2 linked regions of the Chitinimonas arctica genome follow. The protein of the gene in region 2 binds, or shares a complex with, the protein of the main gene of each other region. Links are inferred from orthologs where the notes say so. Each region holds a gene or a part of one and is shown on either strand. Other genes may lie near its edges.

Region 1 (9,468 bases), 2.0 Mb from region 2 along the record:
ACGGCACCATGGCTTCGCCGGTCAGCTTTTTCAACTGGTCGTAATCGGCCGTGCTGGCTTGTGGATTGCGCAGCGAATACGGCACGCCGCGCTTGGCCAACATGGTGCGGGCGCTGTCGCAAGCATCGCCGCAGTTATTGATCCAAAGGGTGACCGGGTTCTTGCGGACGGCTTCGCGGGTAATGAAATTCCCCCCGCTGGTTTGCACCACATTGCCTTTGACATCTTTCACATCGGCCTTTTGACCGGGCTGCGGCTGGTCGGAAAACACGACGTTGCCGCTCGCGTCTTTCCATGAATAGACCTTGGCGGCATGGGCCATGGGCAACGCCAAGGCCAAGCCCAGGGTGATAAGTGCGGACAGCTTCATAAGTGACTCCGAAAATGCGTAACGGCGATGACGTTGGAATTATATGCGAAGGCTACAGCGGGTGTGAGGCCTTTCGTAAACAGCCACTTCCAAGGGGGCACGGTGGTCGCCGAAGCAGGCGAAGCGGACTTATCCACAGCAGGAACACGCTCGGCGCGCGGGTTACCGCGGCAGGCTCTGTCCTGCATGCGATAATCCGCTGTCGTCTTTGGTTCCCGCCCTTATGCTCCTCCCCAGTCTCAATCTGATTGGCCCCGGCCGCCTTGGCCGCAGCCTCGCCCGGCTTTGGCACGATGCCGGGCTACTGCGCATTGCCGGCGTGGTCGCCCGCCAAGCCGGCTCCGCGCAAGACGCCATTGCCTTTATCGGCGCAGGGCAGGCCATGACGCTGGCTGAACTGCCGCCCGCCGACTTTACGCTGATCGCCACCCCGGACGATAAATTAGCGGAAATCGTGACCGCGCTAAGCAGGCACTCCCTCATCGGCGGCGGCGATGTGGTGTTCCATGCCAGCGGCGCGCTGAGCAGCGAACTGCTGGCGCCGCTGCGGACGCGATCGCAACTGCTGGCCAGCATTCACCCGCTCAAATCGTTCGCGCAACCGGCCCACGCCATCACCGATTTTGCCGGTACCTATTGCGGCTGCGAAGGCAACGCCGAGGCGGTGAGCAAGCTGGTCGCGCTATTCGAAGGTATAGCCGGGCAATGTTTCAGCCTCAAGGCCGAAAACAAGACGCTGTACCATGCCGGCGCCGTGCTGGCGTGCAACGATCTGGTCGCCCTGATGGAAACCGCACTGCGCTGCATGAGCATGGCCGGGCTGACGCGCGAACAGGCTTGGCGGGCGTTGCGCCCGCTGGTGGATGGCAGCCTGGCCAATCTCGACCGCCTGCCCACCGACGCAGCACTGACCGGTCCGATCGCCCGAGGCGACACCGGCACCGTGGCCCGTCAATTGGCCGCCGTCCGCCAGTTCGACCCGGCGGTCGCCGATACCTACCTGGCCTTGGGCCGGGTGGCGCTGCAACTCGCCGCCCTGGACGAAACACAGCGGAGCCGGTTGGCCGCGCTATTGGAGACCTCGCCATGAACAGCTGGTCCATGCAGCCCATCGGTGTGGTCGAAAGCTGCTTCAAGGAAAAATTCGCCATTCCCCGCCAACCCGGCCTTTGTCCTTCGGCCGAAGCCAGCGTGCTGCTGCTGCCACCCTATGACCAGTCCGACGCCGTACGCGGGCTGGAACAATTCAGCCATGTCTGGCTCTTGTTCGCCTTCCATCAGACTGCCGCGCAAGGCTGGCGGCCCACGGTGCGGCCTCCCAAGCTGGGCGGCAATCAGCGCCTGGGGGTATTCGCCAGCCGCTCCACGTTCCGGCCCAATCCCATCGGCCTGTCGGTGGCCAAGCTGGTCCGCATCGATACCGACCAGGGGGTGCGCATACACGTGGGCGGCGCCGACCTGCTGGATGGCACGCCCATCTTCGATATCAAGCCCTACCTGGCCTATGCGGATGCGATCGGCGACGCCTCCAACGGTTACGCCGACGCCGGCACGCAACCGTTGCGCGTCAGCTTCTCGGCGGCGGCGGAGGCCGCCCTGCAGGCAGCGGCAGCGCGCTATCCGCGCTTGCGGGCGCTGATCGAAGAGGTATTGGCGCAAGACCCGCGCCCTGGCTATGCCGACGATCCGGAACGGGAATACGGCATGACACTCTATGAGTTCAATATCCGCTGGCGCTGCGCGGCCCATTCGGCAAGCGTGGACAGCATCACGGCGACCCATTTATGACCTTCGCCGGATAAGGGAGCCCATGAAGCTCGATTTTGCCACCCTGCCCAAAGCCACCCTCGCCCGGTTCGCCAAGCTGGGCCTGCAACGGCCGTTCGACCTGGTACTGCACCTGCCCTTGCGCTACGAGGACGAGACGCATCTTTTCACCATCGCCGATGCACCGCTGGGCTCGCCCGTGCTGGTGGAAGGCGAGGTGGTACATGCCGAGGTCACCTTCCGCCCCCGCCGCCAGCTGGTGGCGCGGATCGAGGACGGCAGCGGCGAATTGTTCGTACGCCTGATCAATTTCTATCCCAACCAGCAGCAACAGCTGGCGCTGGGCCGGCGGGTGCGGCTGCTGGGCGAAATCCGGCGCGGCTATTTCGGCGACGAGATGGTGCATCCCAAGGTCCGCAATGTAGGTGACAACAGTGCCTTGGCCGAATCGCTGACACCGGTCTATTCCACCGTGAGCGGACTGAATCAACCCGCCCTGCGCAAGCTGATCGGCCAAGCCCTGCAGCAATGCGACCTGAGCGATACCCTACCGGCGCCCTTATTGCGCGACCTGGCCCTGATGCCGTTCGGCGCCGCCGTGCAATTGCTCCACCACCCCACCCCGGATATCGCTCAGCAACAGCTCAGCGAACGTATCCATCCCGCCTGGCTAAGGCTTAAATTCGACGAACTGCTGGCCCAGCAGCTCTCCATGCGGCTGGCCTACCGGCGCCGGCGCGAGCAGACTGCACCGGTACTGCGCGTGGCCGGGGAAATGGCCGGCCGCCTGACCGACAGCCTGCCCTTCGGCCTGACCGGTGCGCAGCAGCGGGTATTGGCCGAGATACGCCACGACATGGCGTCGCCCCATCCGATGCAGCGCTTGCTGCAAGGCGATGTGGGCGCCGGCAAGACCATCGTGGCGGCGCTGGCCGCCTTGGATGCCATCGAAGCAGGCTACCAGGCGGCGTTGATGGCCCCCACCGAAATCCTGGCCGAGCAGCACTACAAGAAGCTCTCTACCTGGCTGGCGCCCTTGGGCATCGAAGTCGCCTGGCTGGCGGGCTCGCTGCGCCCCAAGGCCAAATTGGCCGCCATTGCCCAGGTGGAAAGCGGTGCGGCCCGCTTGGCGGTGGGTACCCATGCCCTGTTCCAGGAGTCGGTCGCATTTGCCCAGTTGGGCTTGGCCATCGTCGATGAACAGCACCGCTTCGGTGTTCACCAACGCCTGGCGCTGCGCGGCAAGGGCGGATCGCCGCATCAGCTGATGATGTCCGCCACACCGATTCCACGCACCCTGGCCATGAGTTTCTACGCCGACCTGGATGTCAGCGTGATCGATGAATTGCCGCCCGGACGCAGCCCGATCAAGACCCGCCTGGTCAGCGAGGCCCGCCGCGACGAAATGGTCGAGTTTGTCCGCAAGGTGGCGAGCGAGGGGCACCAGGCCTATTGGGTCTGCCCCCTGATCGAAGAATCGGAAACCCTGCAGCTGCAAACCGCCATCGATACCCATGCGGCGCTGTCGGAGGCGCTGCCGGAATTTCAGGTGGGACTGGTGCATGGACGCCTGAAACCCGCCGAAAAGGCCGAGATCATGGCGGCTTTCAGCCGCAACGATCTGCAGGTGCTGGTGGCCACCACCGTGATCGAGGTGGGGGTGGATGTCGCCAATGCCAGCCTGATGGTGATCGAGCACGCCGAGCGCATGGGGCTGGCGCAATTGCATCAATTGCGCGGCCGCGTGGGTCGCGGCGCGTTGGAGTCGAGCTGCGTGCTGCTCTACAACGGCCCGCTGGGCGAAGACGCCAAACAGCGGCTGAAGGTGATCTATGAAAGCACCGACGGCTTTGTCATCGCCCGCGAAGACCTGCGCATACGCGGTCCGGGCGAGTTCCTGGGCAGCCGCCAGTCGGGCGTGCCCATGCTGCGTTTCGCCGATCTGGAACGCGATACGGCATTGCTGGAGCAAGCGCGCGAGGTAGCCGTCCAGCTGCTGGAGCATTCTCCCCATGTGGCGGAAGCACACATGGCGCGCTGGCTGGCCGGCCGCGAGGAACTACTCAAGGCATAAGCCAATCCCCGCCCTGTTAGAAGAGATCACCTTGCTCTACGGGCGCATCGCTGACCACCGCGGCCGCCTCTCCCCGGGCAAAGCGCAAGCGCAAGCGCTGCCCCATCCGCAGTTCGGCGGCATCGCGCACCAGTGAGCCATCCGCGGTTTCCACCAGGCTATAACCACGCGCCAGCACGGCGCTCGGGTCCAAGGCGCCGAAGCGCCCGGCCAGCACGGCCAGATTGGCGGCGGCACGCTCCTGGCCGCGCCGAACCGCCAAGCGCATACGTTGCCGCAGCGCCGCCAACTCCATCAACCGCATGGCCGGCAGCGGCCGCGCCGCACGGTAGCGCTGGCGCAGATGCGCCAGGCGCCAGGTCGAGTCCTGCAGGCGGCGCTGGGCAGCGCGCCTTAAAGCCTGCTCGGCGCGGGCGATGCTTTCGCGCTGGCGCCGCAAGCGTTCGCCCGGATGCACCAGGCGGCGGCCAAGGAAGTCCAGGCGTTGCATCCTGGTCTGCAACACGCGCGTGAAGCCGCGCAGTAGCCCTGCCTGCAATTGCAGCAGGCGGGCTTGCTGCGCCGCGCGGTCGGGCGACACCAGCTCGGCCGCCGCCGTGGGTGTGGCGGCCCGCAGGTCGGCGACAAAATCGGCGATGGTGAAATCGGTCTCATGCCCTACGCCGCACACGACCGGAATCCGGCTGGCGGCGATGGCGCGCGCGAGCACTTCCTCGTTGAAGGCCCACAGATCCTCGATACTGCCGCCCCCCCGGCAGAGGATCAGCACATCCACGTCGGCGCGGTCATTGGCGCGCGCCAGCATGGCCGCGATCCGCTCGGCAGCGCCCTCGCCTTGCACCGGCACCGGATACAGCACGACAGGCAGATGCGGCGCCCGACGGCGCAGGGTGGTAAGCACATCGCGCAAGGCCGCCGCCCTGGGCGAGGTGATCAGGCCGATGGCACGAGGCTGGGTAGGCAAACCGCGTTTGCGCCCCGCATCGAACAGCCCTTCGGCGGCGAGTTTGGACTTCAGCTTTTCGAAAGCTTCGAACAGCGCCCCCAATCCGGCTGGGCGCATCGCTTCGATATTCAGCTGGTAGTCGCCGCGCGCCTCGTACAGCGTCACGGCGGCGCGCGCCTCGACCTTCATGCCTTCACGCGGCTTGAAGGGCAACAGCACGGCACGGTTGCGGAACATCACGCAACGCACCTGCGCACCGTTGTCCTTCAAGGAGAAATAACAGTGCCCGCTGGCCGCCACGGTAAGGTTGGAAATCTCGCCGCTTACCCACAACAGAGGCAGCTCGCGCTCCAACAAGCCCTTGACGGCCCGGTTCAATTCGCTCACCGACCATACCGGGGCCGGGCTTGACAGGAGTTCGTTCATTTGGTCTCGACAGCGGTTCATCCACATTTGTCCGCGGCACGGTAGCACGGCCGGGCAAATTTGACACCTCTGTTACAGCAAACACTTAAATTGTTGATTTAAAAGAAGATAAATTTTTAGCCGGTTTTTTGAGCAGGCCAATGGAAGGCTTGCCCAATGGGCTTTCGCAGACAAATCCACCGCCTTACCCACAAAGTTATCCACAGGCAATGTGCACAAGTGGGGATTCCCCTAGCTGGACCTGCGACAGCGGCTTCCGCAGCCCTCTCCGGCTCGTCCACCGCAGCCAATTCATGCCGGCAGCCAGTGGAAAAGTAGAAAGCATAAGGCGAATCCCTTTCGGGCAAAGCCGGTCATTGTAAAGAATCCATAATCTTGGATTTTTGCTAGAAGACTAAAATCAGTAAAAGGTAATTCACTTACGGAGCGAAGCGGACGTCCCATGAGTCCTCGCAGACCAATCATCCACACCCTCGATCCGGAGGAACAAAATATGAATATTAAAGTATTGAACAGACAAGAATTCGTAGCCAGGCAGCGGATAGAGATATTTCAAGCAGCAGATGGGGACATAATCACGCTAGAAGAAGGCAGCGAAAAATATATCATCAAGCAAATCCCTTCTTCGACTGCGCATGGTGAGGGTCGGGAGAGGCAAACCAAGCCGGTTTTTACTGTCACGCGCGATTACTCTGACATCTCCTGGCAAAAATATGCCTTGCTGTCGATCAAGGAATTTTTCACCCATCGAGGTGGCGTGCCATGGCGGCCAAGCAATGCGAAATTATTCGCCGAAATATTGAATAAAAATCCTCCCCTACCTATGCAGAATACCGGGGTGGCGCAGGCGCGACCTTATAAAATTCGACTTGAAAACGTGTTGAACAAACTGCGTGACGGCAAGCGCCTCGTCACGATCGACCTCAGCGGGGCGGAGCTGGACCAAACAGACGCCATATCTCTCGCCGATACGCTGTCCACACATCACTGCAGCAGTTTGCAGAAGCTTGTTTTAAATGACAACCCAATCGGTGACAAAGGCATCGAATACCTTGCCGGCGCCCTGAAGAAATACCCGAACCTGCACGCGCTGGAATTGCGCAATCAAAATATAAGCGGCAGCTGCTGCGCGGCATTGGCCGGGCTCTTGAAAAACAACCTTAACCTTAAAGTACTGGATCTAGCCGGCAATGGAATCGATACCGCAGGGGCAAGTGAATTAAAATCCGCCATTGGGAACCGACGCACCGCCAACACGGCCACGAAATTCGCGCTTAAGCTCGGAGGGAACAATATTGAGCACGCCGGCGTAAAGCCATTGGCAAAGGCCGTGAGCAGCGGGACAGTCGTACCGAGCGAACCGGGCCTGAAAATGCACCCGCTTGCTGCGATACCGCCGCTTGCGCCGACCAGGAAAGCGCGGGATCCAGCCATGAGGCAAGCATCGGCGCTGCGCAATGCCATCGGCGTCCAGCCGCATCAAGCGCAAACCGCCTCGATGCCGCATTCGACCTCGTTTAGGCTTTCCTAGGACCTGCATCCAGGATGCATGACAGGGTTTACCGGCCTGTCCTCACGCATTCCTTTGGCGCGGCCTGGCAGTGATCCGCCCAGATTCGCCACCTTGCCGTACGCCCGGTGCCACTCCCCCGCCTGCCGGAACCGATATCGGCTACATGGGTCCACACCCCATTCCAAGCCGAGCGATTCCGACCGGATCAGGCCGAACTTCGGCAAATGGGAATGATTACGTAGCCGTATTTACGCAGTCCGCTTGCCGGCCACCCCGCGCACGGCTAAAGTTATGCGGTTTTTTGCACACCTGCCAGGACAAGCTCCCCTTATGCTCGCCATTATCCAGGCTGCCGGTTGGCCGATCTATACGATCATCTTTGCCTCTATCGTCGCCCTTGCCATTATTATCGAACGCCTGGTCAGCCTGCGCCGCTCGCAAGTCCTGCCCGACAGACTCCTTGCCCTGACCGTGCAGGAACTGAAACAGAGCGGCGTCACCACCGACATGCTGTCGCGTTTGCAAGCGAATTCTCCCCTGGGCCGGGTACTGGCCGCCGGGCTCAAGAATGTCAAAAGCTCGCGCGAGATCATGAAGGAATCCATCGAGGAAAGCGGCCGCGCCGTGGCGCACGACCTCGAACGCTTCTTGACCACGCTGGGCACCATCGCCACCGCGGCGCCCTTGCTCGGCCTGTTGGGCACGGTGATCGGCATGATCGAAATCTTCGGTTCGCAATCGCCCAGCGGCAGCGCCAACCCGGCCGTCCTGGCGCACGGCATCTCCGTCGCACTGTACAACACGGCCCTGGGCATTATCGTGGCCGTGCCGGCCTTGGTGTTCTACCGCCACTTCCGTTCCAGCGTGGACAGCTTTATCGTCGAAATGGAACAGCAAGCGATCAAGCTGGTGGAAGTCATCCACGGCGAACGGGGCTAAGCGATGAATTTCCGTCGCGGCCGGCAGCGTGAAGAGCCGGAAATCAACTTTATTCCGCTTATCGACGTGATGTTGGTGATCCTTATCTTTTTGATGGCGACCACCACCTATTCCAAGTTCGCCGAGCTGAAGATCAATCTGCCCACCGCTACTTCCGAGAAGCAGGAGAGCAAACCGCTCGAAATCGAAGTCGCCATCACCAGCGGCGGCGGCTACGCCCTCAACGGCCAGCGCATCAATTACACCGGCCCGGAAAACCTGGCGGCGGAGTTGCGCAAGCTGGCCAATGGCCAGGAGCCGGTGGTGGTAATCAATGCCGACGGCAACAGCAATCACCAATCGGTGATCAATGTGATGGAAGCAGCCCGGATGGCGGGCTATGGTCGCCTGACCTTCGCCACCCAAACGCCGCAGTAGCCAACTCGGCAGCCTGCAAACCCATTCCCGCTCCGGCGGGAATGTTTTTTTGAGCCTCCGCCATGCAAACGCCCGCTTATTGGCAATCGCGCTTTCCCGCCTGCCTGCTACTGCCGCTGGCGGCCGTGTTCGGCCTGCTGGCAGGGCTGCGGCGGTGGCTGTACCGCGCCGGCTGGCTGCGGGCCGCAGCGCTGCCCGTACCGGTGGTGGTGATCGGCAATATCACGGCAGGCGGGGCCGGCAAGACACCCGTGGTGCGCTACCTGGCCGAGCGGCTGTTGGCGGCGGGAATCAAACCCGGCATCGTCAGCCGTGGCTACGGTGGGACGATCGCAGGCGTCGCCGAAGTCCCTGCCGGCGGCAGTGCCGCCGAATTCGGCGATGAACCGCTGCTGCTGGCCCACAGCCTGGCCTGCCCGGTCTTTGTCGGGCGCGACCGTGCCGCTGCCGGCCGGGCCTTGCTGGCCGCCCATCCCGCTACCCAGGTCTTGCTCTGCGACGATGGCCTGCAGCACTACCGCCTGGCCCGCCAGCTGGAAATCGTGGTGATCGACGGCAACCGCGGCATGCAAAACGGCTGGCTGCTGCCGGCCGGCCCGCTTCGCGAACCTACCGGCCGTCTTTTCAGCAGCGACGCCCTGGTGATCAATGGCAAGGGCCCATACCACCCGCCTGCCCACCCAGCCTGCTTCCGGATGCAACTGGAACCCGGCGACGCCTGGAACCTGGCCGATAGCGGGCAGCGCAGGCCGCTGGCGAGCTTCGCCGGGCAGGATCTGGCAGCGCTGGCCGGCATCGGCCATCCTGCCCGCTTCTTTGCCACCCTGAAGGCCGCCGGCCTGGACTGTCGCGAATACCCCTTCCCGGACCACCATGCCTACCAGGCGGCCGACCTGCTCTCCATCCAGGCCGACTGCCTGCTGGCGACCGAAAAGGACGCGGTCAAATTGCGCGCCCTTTTGTCTGCAGGGAGCCTGCCGCACAGTGGTAATATTTGGGTTGTTCCGGTCGCGGCC
Region 2 (9,500 bases):
TACGCGTCATAATCCAATTCGCCGGCGCCAAGCCGGCGAATTCGTTTACGAGAGACACCCATGGCTTGGTATGACTTGCTAGGCGCCCTAGGCGCGCAATTCGATGAAGATGGCGCAACCCGCTTCGATGCAAGCGGGGAGCAGGCGGGAATGGTCGCCCTGGCGCAGGGCGCCGCCCTGGTACCGCTGCGGCACTTCGGCTTGATCCGTTTCAGCGGCGAGGAAACCAGCGCCTTTCTGCAAGGCCAGCTGTCCAGCGATATCAAGAAGCTGCCGGCCGCAGGCTGCCAGTATTCCAGCTACTCCACCCCCAAGGGGCGCATGCTGGCCAGCTTCCTGATACTGCGCGAAGGCGAAGACCTGCTGTTGATGCTGCCGCGCCCCCTGCTACCCGCCATCCAGAAGCGCCTGGCCATGTATGTCATGCGCAGCAAGACCCGTCCTGCCGATATCAGCGATGAGCGCGTCCTGCTGGGGCTGGCAGGCCCGCGCGCGCTGGAGCTGGCCCGCGAGGTATTCGGCGAGCTGCCGAAGGAAGCGCATCAAGGCATGCCTTGCGAGGGCGGCCACCTGGTCCGCCTGCCGGCCGACCGCCTGCTGTTGAACCTGGCTGCCGAAGCGGCCGGGGCCTGTTGGGATAAATTGCTGGCGGCCGGCGCGCAAGCGGCGGGTGCCGATGCCTGGACCTTGTCGGACATCCACGCCGGCATCCCCTGGGTCTTGCCCGCCACCCAGGAGGAATTCGTCGCGCAGATGGCCAATATGGAATTGATCGGCGCCGTCAGCTTCAAGAAGGGTTGCTATCCAGGCCAGGAAATCGTGGCGCGCACCCAGTATCTGGGCAAGCTCAAGCGCCGCACTTTCCGGGTCCGTGCCGATACCGCCATGCACGCGGGCGACGCCGTCTACAGTCCGGAGATGAATGGCCAGGCATCCGGCCAGATCGCCCTGGCGGCCCCGAGCGGCGACGGCCGGTGGGAAGCGCTGGCGGTGGTACAGCTGGCCAGCGTGGCGCAGGGCGTCCATCTGGAAAGCCCCAACGGTACACGGCTGGAATTCCTGCCCCTCCCCTACCCGGTACACGAGTAAACAAGGGAAGCCGGCCTGGATGGCCTTGTACAGCCATCCCGGGCCGGCGGCGTCCTTGTTATGCGGCCGCGCTCGACTTGTCGTGTTCGATCAGCGCATAGGCCGAGTGATTGTGGATGGACTCGAAGTTCTCGGCTTCCACCACGTAGGCATCGATACGCGGGTCGGCCAGCAAGCGGGCCGCCACGTCACGTACCAGGTCCTCGACGAATTTGGGATTGTCGTAGGCACGCTCGGTCACGTACTTCTCATCGGGACGCTTGAGCAGCCCGAAGACCTCGCAGGACGCTTCTTCTTCCGCCACCCGAATCAGGTCTTCGATCCAGACATGCTGGTTGACCCTGGCGGTGATGGTGATGTGCGAACGCTGGTTGTGCGCGCCATAGGCCGAGATCTTCTTCGAGCAAGGACATAGGCTGGTCGCCGCCACCAATACCTTCAGCGTCTGGGTAAAGACGCCGTGCTTGATCTCGCCGATCAGGCTGACATCGTAGTCCAGCAGGCTTTGCACCCCCGAGACGGGGGCGGTCTTGTTGATAAAGAAGGGGAAACGCATCTCGATATAGCCCGAATCGGCTTCCAGCTTGGCGACGGTCTCGCGCAGCATGGTCTCGAACGATTCGACCGAGATTTCCTTCTCGTGGCTATTGAGTATCTGGACAAAGCGCGACATATGCGTGCCCTTGAAGTGCTGGGGCAAAAACACATACATATCGAAGGTAGCGATGGTGTGCTGCACACCGTCGGCCTTGTCGCCCACCTTGACCGGATGGCGGATCGACTTGATGCCGACTTTGTTGATGGCGATATTGCGCGCATCGTGCGAGCCTTGCACGTCTTCGATGGTGGCCGGGGGGAGAGCAGCGTTCATGATGCGTTCCTGATGCGGTGTAAGGGCAAATTGTACCGGGCAGCAAATACCCGAGTAAACCAATCAGGAATTTCAGGCCGAATCGGGCCAATTCAAGAGCGGGCCGCGATTGAATCTGGCAATTGGCTTCATAGCGAACGCGCGGCACCGGCCGATGCCGCGCATTTCAGCGCTGGTTTTGCCTACGCAGCTCAGTGGCGCGTGTTTTTTTGGTCGAACGCCCGGGCGGCGGCCTCGATGCCGGCCGCATCCAGGCCGCACTCGGCCAACAGCAAGGCGGGGTCGCCATGATCGACGTAGCGGTCCGGCAAACCCAGCTGCAGCACCGGCTTGAGCACGCCGGCGGCGTGCAGCGCCTCGATCACGGCAGAGCCGGCTCCGCCCATGACGGCGTTTTCTTCCACGGTCACCAGCACATCATGATCGGCGGCCAATTGCAGGACCAGCTCCACGTCCAGCGGCTTGACCCAGCGCATATTGGCGACCGTCGCGTCCAGCGCCTCGGCCGCGGCCAAGGACGGCGCCACCATGCTACCGAAGGCAAGGATGGCGATACGCCTGCCCTGCCGCCGCACTTCGCCACGCCCCACCGGCAGCGCGGTGAAGGCCTCGGCCAAGGGCACGCCCGGCCCGGTGCCGCGCGGATAGCGCACGGCGGTGGGCTGGTCCATCTGGTAAGCGGTGTAAAGCATTTGCCGGCATTCGTTCTCGTCGGCGGGACAAAGCACCGCCATATTCGGAATGCAGCGCAGATAACTGATATCGAAACTACCGGCGTGGGTCGGTCCGTCCGCGCCTACCAGGCCGGCACGGTCGATGGCGAACAGCACGGGCAGGTTCTGCAAGGCCACGTCGTGGATCAACTGATCGTAGGCGCGTTGCAGGAAGGTCGAATAGATCGCCACGACCGGCTTGAGGCCCTCGCATGCCATACCCGCCGCGAAGGTGACGGCATGCTGCTCCGCGATGCCCACATCGTAATAGCGGTCGGGGAAAGACTGTTCGAAGCGCACCAGGCCGGATCCCTCGCGCATGGCCGGGGTAATGCCAATCAAGCGGCTATCCTGCGCCGCCATATCGCACAACCAATCGCCGAAGATCTGGGTATAACTGGGCTTGCTGGCTGCCTTGGACGCCATGCCGTCAGCCGGCGTGAACGGGGTGACGGCGTGGTACTTGACCGGATCGCCCTCGGCCAGCTTGTAGCCCTGCCCCTTCTTGGTCACCACGTGGAGAAACTGCGGGCCGCTGAGGCTGCGCAGGTTCTGCAAGGTGGGGATCAGGGTATCCAGGTCATGGCCGTCGATAGGACCGACGTAGTGAAAGCCGAACTCCTCGAATAAGGTGGACGGCGAAATCAGGCCCTTCATATGCTCTTCGCCGCGACGGATCAGCTCGTGCAGCGGCGGCACGTTTTCCAGCACCCTGGAGCCGGTGTTGCGGAAGCCCTGGTAGAACTTGCCGGACAACAACCTGGCCAGATAAGAATTGAAGGCGCCGACATTGGGCGAAATCGACATCTCGTTGTCGTTCAGGACAACCAATAGGTCGGTTTCCTTGTTGCCCGCATTGTTGAGCGCCTCGAATGCCATACCCGCCGTCATGGCACCGTCGCCGATGATGGCCACGCATTTGCGTTGCTGGCCCAGCAGCTTGCTGGCCTCGGCCATGCCTGCCGCTGCGCCTATGCTGGTCGAACTATGACCGACGGCGAAGGTATCGTATTCGCTCTCCTCGCGCTTTGGGAAGCCAGCCAAACCACCATATTTACGCATGGTATGCATTTGCGCACGCCGTCCGGTCAGGATCTTGTGCGGATAGCTCTGGTGGCCCACATCCCAGACCAGCCGGTCATTGGGCGTATCGAACACATAGTGCAGGGCAATGGTCAGCTCGACCGCACCCAGATTGGAGGCGAAATGGCCGCCGCTCTGGCTGACGGATTCGAGCAGAAAAGCCCGCAGCTCCTGAGCCAGGGGCTTGAGCTGGTTTTCATTGAGGCGGCGTAGATCAGCCGGCAGATGAACGGTATCGAGAAGCGGAAAAGGCATGGGGCAATCTACGTTTGAGGCCGGATCGCACGGAACGCGTGCGGCCGGCTTGCATCGGTCGAAATTCGATCAAAAGGCACGATGGACGATAAAGTGCGCCAACTCGCGCAAGCGTTCGGCGCGCTCGCCAAAGCCGGCCAGGCAGGCCATGGCATCGGCTTCCAGCTCGGCAGCGCGCTCCTTGGCCTGGCGCAGGCCCAGCAAGGAAACATAAGTGGGCTTGTCGTGCGCGGCGTCCTTGCCGGCGGTCTTGCCCAGGGTAGCCGTATCCGCTTCCACATCGAGGATATCGTCCACTACCTGGAAAGCAAGACCCATCAGCTTGGCGAAACGGTCCAGGCGCTCGCGTTCCTCGGCCGCCATGGCATCGCCGCAGTAGCTGCCCAGCAGCACGGCGGCGCGGATCAGCGCACCCGTCTTCAGGATATGCATATGCTCCAGCTCCGGCAGGCTCAAGGGCTGCCCTACCGAAGCCAGGTCGATCGCCTGCCCACCCGCCATGCCGCCGGCGCCGGAAGCGGTGGCCAGCAGCTTCAGCATTTTCAGCTGATCGCTCGGTTCCGCGCACAAGGGATGGGCGGCCAGGACCTCGAAAGCGGCCGTCTGCAGCGCGTCGCCGGCCAGCAGCGCCGTCGCCTGGTCGAACTCCACATGCACGGTAGGCTTGCCGCGCCGCAGCACGTCATCATCCATGCAAGGCATGTCGTCATGCACCAGGGAATAGGCATGGATCATTTCCACGGCGGCGGCGGCATATTGCAAGCGCTCGGCCGAGGCATTTACCAACTCGCCGCCGGCAAAAACCAGCAGCGGCCTTACCCGCTTTCCACCGCCCAGCACGGCATAGCGCATCGCTTCGTGCAGGCGTTGCGGCAGTTGCGACGCCGGCGGCAGGATGCCGCTCAGCGCCAACTCCATTTGTTGCTGGATGGCGAAAGACCAGGTTTGAAAATCGTGTCGCTTCATTCCGCTTCCTCCGCCTCGAACGGCTTGAGGCTGTCGCCGTCGAGTATCTTGATCTGCTGCTCGGCCGAGGCCAGCTGTTCCTGGCAAAAGCGGATCAGTTCCGACCCGCGCTTGTAGGCGAGCAAGGTCGCCTCCAGCGCCGCATCGCCGCCTTCCATCTCGGCGATCAGGGCTTCCAACTCGGTCATGGCCGTTTCAAAGCTGGCGGGCTTGGTGGTTTTTGCCATCGGCGGTATTCGGTTGGGCTAGTTGAACCGCGCGATTTTACCCTGTTGGCCGCGCGGGTATCTGTCTTGCACAAAGAAAAAAAAGCGCGCCGGGGTTGACCGACGCGCTCTGAATACCCAAGCGTAGGCAAACCGGCCGGGCAAGCCCGGCGGCCTCGCACCGGAACTCGTAGCGAGCTGCGGTGCGACTACGGAGAACAATGTATCACAGCCTTTTCGATTTCAAACAATCGTTTGATCGATTGTTGCATCGCCGCAAATCCGGTCGGCAGGCGGCGTGCTTGCAACAGCCGTGCAGCCCGTCTTGACGCGGCTTGCGGCTTGCACCGACTAGCTGTTCCCGGTCGACGCTCCGCTGTTGATTCCACCGCTCCATAAGTACGAACTTTCGAGCGAAGCGTATGTACTCGCCGGTTGAGTAACGAAATTACTTTCATTCCAAAAGACAGGTTTGCATCTTTTCCATTTTTTAAAATCAGCATAAGTTCGGTGTGCGCAAAGTACCGTCGCGAGTGCGAGCGCGGCCAGTGCGCCCGTCGTCACGGCTTTCATGGGGATCGATAAATTATTGAATTCCAATTCAAGCCCGGTAATAACCGCCTCGGCCGCGGTTCCCGCCGCAACCGCTGAAAGGGCTAATGCGGACTTGATAAAACCCTGCCTATGCAAGGCGACTCGGCCGTCGCTTGCTGCCGCTTTCGCACGTGTGCCATAGTCGAAGACGCGAGATTCCAATTGATATGACTCATGGAATGGCGCAGTCGCTCGGTCATCCGCTCGTGGTGGGTTGGAGCCAGGGTAAGGAATTGGGGTGGTAGATACTCGCTCTTCCGCATCCTTGCGGACAAAGGGCGCTTCGTCGTCCTCACTGCGAGAGCGTCCGCTCAATGGATCGCCGTCCAATTCACCGCCCTCGAACGCGTTATCCATCGGCACCGCAAATGAAAATGGCACACTCTCATTCTCGATTTTCGAGGTGCGTTCCTCAGCGGGTGGCGGGGGGGTTTTAAGACGCGCCCATGATTTTCGACGTATGGGTGGCCTATGCGGCAGCGATGCGCCCGTATCGGGGTCTTTCGCCGGAATAGGCACGGGCTGAGGCTCCGGCAAGGAAAAAACCAGCGGTACTGGAAATAAAGGATTCGACCCTTGCCGTGGATTCGTTGTCTGCTGTGTATCCTGAACCTGCTCTGATTGGTTCGGTTCAAAGTGTACGCTGCGCCTGTTTCGTTCCTGCCGCTCTATCATAATAATTTTACTTTCATTAAAAAATGGAAATGCATATCAAATCAACCACCCCATTGCCAAAATGCAGGCATTTTTTTAAAAGCCTGCCCACCGTCTCAGCCCGCCGAAACAAAGACTAGACCTGGATTATTTATTAGCGACAAACAGGAGCCCTCTTTATTTCAAATCTTTTCCGCACCCATCCACTCGCCTTCCGAAAAATAGACGAAATTTTTGATTTTATTGCAGTCCCCACGAACAGGGCCAAGCTTCACGCCGGCCGGTCGCCCAGCAGATAGCGGGGACCGTTGCCCAATCGTCCGGCGCAGTCGTCCGGGTTGTACAACTTGCACGTCTTCAGGGATAGGCAGCCGCAGCCGATGCAGCTATCGAGCTGCTCCCGCAGGGCGATCAATGAATCGATACGCGCCTGCAACAGCGGCCGCCAGGACGAGGACAGCCGTGTCCAGTCGGCCTGGGTAGGGGTACGCTGGTCCGGAAGGCCGGCCAGGGCTGCACGGATCTGGTCGAGGCTGAGTCCCACGCTTTGGGCCATGCGGATAAAGGCCACCCGCCGCAGGATCTCCCTGGCGAAATGCCGCCGCCCTCCTGTCCCGCGGATACTTTTGATCAGGCCCTGCTCCTCGTAGAAGCGCAAGGCGCTGGCCGCGACGCCGGACCGTTTGGCCAACAAGCCGATAGATAGCAAGGATTCCATCGTACCTCCGCTATTCGTACTGGACTTCAAGTGTACTTGAACTTTCATACTGTGCCGCACCCCCTGGAAAACGAGGCATCGGCATGACAACGACTACGGTAGCAAGCAGCCTGCAGGGCTTGCTGGATCAAAACGCCCACTTTGCCTTGCAGGCGCGCGGCACCACCAACCACTGTCCCATGGCCTTGGTCGCACTGGCCAAAATGGGCGCGGGACCGGCACGCCTGCAGGCTTTTTTTGCGTATTGGACCACGCGCTATGCGATCGCCCGCGACCCGCACCCCGGCTCGCTTAAACGGCAAGAATGGCAGGCGCGGGCAGGCGACAGCGAAGCTTTCGGCTCGCTGCGCCTGCTATTTACCGATTGGATAGCAGCAGAGGGCGTCGCCGCCGTAGTCGCCACGGTACTTGCCCAGGCCGCGCCAGCCCCTGCCACCGGCGCTTTCCATGCACTGATCCGGCTGGCCTATGGCCTGGAGGCGGATCACGGCGGTGAAGTTGCCGCCGGCCTGGCCGCTTATGTCGCCAATCAGTTGCTGATTCCGCTTGGCGACGCAGCAAGCAGGCCGGCCGAATCGGTCGCGGCCGGCCTGCACACCCTTTCCCGGCAGTTTGCCGGCAAGACCTGGCCAGGGCAGGCCATTACCGCGCGCTTGCGCGGGGTGGCCGCCGATCCACTCTTTCTCGCCAGCCTCCCCCGGCCTCCGCAAAGCGGGGATCTGTTGGCGCAACTGGCGCATGCGGCCATTGCCCTGTATTGGCAAACCAGCAATTTCACGGTGTTGCATATGGTAACGGGCGTACATGCGGCGAGGCTGGTCATGGCCCGACTGCCGGCGGCAACGGTCCGGATACAGAGCGAAGCGCTTTGGGCCGCCTACTGCGCCGCCTATGTCTCGGTCGGCGCACCCGCACTGGCGGACGACGATCCGCCTGCCGCGCCGACCGATTGGGCCACGCTGCTGGCGCTGGCCGTCGATGCCGATGACGATCACACGATCAAGCTGGTTTACAGTTGCTGGCAGGAAGACGCGCACGCCGCCAATCCAGCCTACCTGGCCGCCGCCGCACGGCTGCTGCACGGTCGGCGCGGGGCATGACACGCCCTTACGCCACCCGGTAGATCGCCGACACGCGGGTCCCCAGAACGGCCAGCAGGTGCGCACCGGCGCAGGCACTCAGCAGGTATGCCAGCGGCAGGCTGGCGGCCAGGCCGCCGGACAGCACCAGGGTGGCGGGCATCAACAGCTTGAACATGGAACCGGTCAGCCCGGAGATGCGGCCGATGTAACGGCTGTCGGTACTCTCCTGGCGGTAACCCCAGATGCAGACGTTGCCGATCACGCCGCCAAAACTGTTGGCGGCCAGCGCCAGCAGCAGGAGCGGCAGGGAGTCGCTCCAGGCCAGCACCAGCACGCAAGCCGATTCCAGCAGCAATTCCATCATCAGCAGACGGCCCAGACCAAAGCGCTGCCGTAAGCGGCTGCACAGCATCCCGCCCGCCACACCGCCTACGCCGGCCAAGCCATACAGCAGGCCGAGTTCGCCTGGCCCCAACTGCAATTGGTCGCGCGCCCGGAAAAGAAATAAAACTTCCACCACGCCGACGCTGCCGTTGATCAACACCACCAGCCAAGCCAAATGCCACAATGGCCGGTTGCGTACCAAGACCCGCCAGCCCTCGCGCCAATCCTGCCAAAAGCCGCTTGCTTCGATGCGGCGTGCCGGCAACGGTAGCGAGCGCAATAGCCAGGCGGCCAATAACATGGCAGCCATGGGCAACCACAAGCCCAGCTCCAGGCGCCAAGCCAGTAAACCGCCCGCCAAGGCCGGCCCCAGGACGGCGAACAGCTGGTTCACGACCGTCAGTTGGCCGGTGGCCGGCAGGAGCAGCGGTTCAGGCAGCATTTCCTTGATCATGCCCATGCGGCAGATGGCATACAGATAGTTCAAGGTCATCAACACGAAGGCCGTGATAAAGAAAAACGGTAATGCAGCGGCTCCCTGTTCCAGCAGCAGCACTTGCACACCCATCAGCACGACCATGCCGGCGATGGCCAGCCGTGCCCAGCGGCCTCGGTCGATGCGGTCGGCCCAGACGCCGATAAACATCGCCAACAATAGATTGGGCAAAAGTTCGATAGCGCGCATGGCGGTCATGGCAGCGGCCGAACGGGTCAATTCGTACAGGATCAGGGGCATGGCCAATTGGTAGACTTGGGTGCCCAGCGAAAAACCGACCGTGGAGAGATACAGGCGGCGGAAGCCGACGTGGCGCCAGAGCGAGGGTTGGGTCATGGCAGGCGACTCGAACAAGGAAGCAACAGTGTCTGCAAATAGCGGAAAGAGAA

What was found.
Region 1: the proteins of FNU76_RS16655 (region 2) and xseA are in contact, whole or in part, in a cryo-EM structure (PDB 8TXR), measured with the Escherichia coli proteins. The link is inferred for Chitinimonas arctica from one-to-one orthologs.

Annotation. Positions count from the first base shown.
Region 1 is NZ_CP041730.1:1,682,815-1,692,282, forward strand. What follows is about bases 3,406-6,351. They hold xseA (exodeoxyribonuclease VII large subunit), read right to left. Parts: upstream 5,584-6,351; coding sequence 4,228-5,583; downstream 3,406-4,227. Other genes in these bases: recG (ATP-dependent DNA helicase RecG), read left to right, coding at 3,406-4,211; FNU76_RS07540 (leucine-rich repeat domain-containing protein), read left to right, coding at 6,077-6,351. Outside these bases: FNU76_RS07515 (glutaredoxin family protein), read right to left, coding at 1-370; FNU76_RS07520 (Rossmann-like and DUF2520 domain-containing protein), read left to right, coding at 594-1,460; tsaA (tRNA (N6-threonylcarbamoyladenosine(37)-N6)-methyltransferase TrmO), read left to right, coding at 1,457-2,158; more of recG, read left to right, coding at 2,181-3,405; more of FNU76_RS07540, read left to right, coding at 6,352-7,114; FNU76_RS07545 (MotA/TolQ/ExbB proton channel family protein), read left to right, coding at 7,427-8,035; FNU76_RS07550 (ExbD/TolR family protein), read left to right, coding at 8,039-8,452; lpxK (tetraacyldisaccharide 4'-kinase), read left to right, coding at 8,515-9,468. UniProt on the Escherichia coli protein: Bidirectionally degrades single-stranded DNA into large acid-insoluble oligonucleotides, which are then degraded further into small acid-soluble oligonucleotides.
Region 2 is NZ_CP041730.1:3,653,230-3,662,729, reverse strand. The notes cover bases 3,590-6,567. They hold FNU76_RS16655 (exodeoxyribonuclease VII small subunit), read right to left. Parts: upstream 5,205-6,567; coding sequence 4,974-5,204; downstream 3,590-4,973. Other genes in these bases: FNU76_RS16650 (hypothetical protein), read right to left, coding at 5,535-6,452; FNU76_RS16660 (polyprenyl synthetase family protein), read right to left, coding at 4,081-4,977; dxs (1-deoxy-D-xylulose-5-phosphate synthase), read right to left, coding at 3,590-4,011. Also shown: CAF17-like 4Fe-4S cluster assembly/insertion protein YgfZ, read left to right, coding at 61-1,089; GTP cyclohydrolase FolE2, read right to left, coding at 1,148-1,960; more of dxs, read right to left, coding at 2,152-3,589; redox-sensitive transcriptional activator SoxR, read right to left, coding at 6,703-7,149; FNU76_RS16640 (questin oxidase family protein), read left to right, coding at 7,233-8,249; FNU76_RS16635 (MFS transporter), read right to left, coding at 8,257-9,447. UniProt on the Escherichia coli protein: Bidirectionally degrades single-stranded DNA into large acid-insoluble oligonucleotides, which are then degraded further into small acid-soluble oligonucleotides.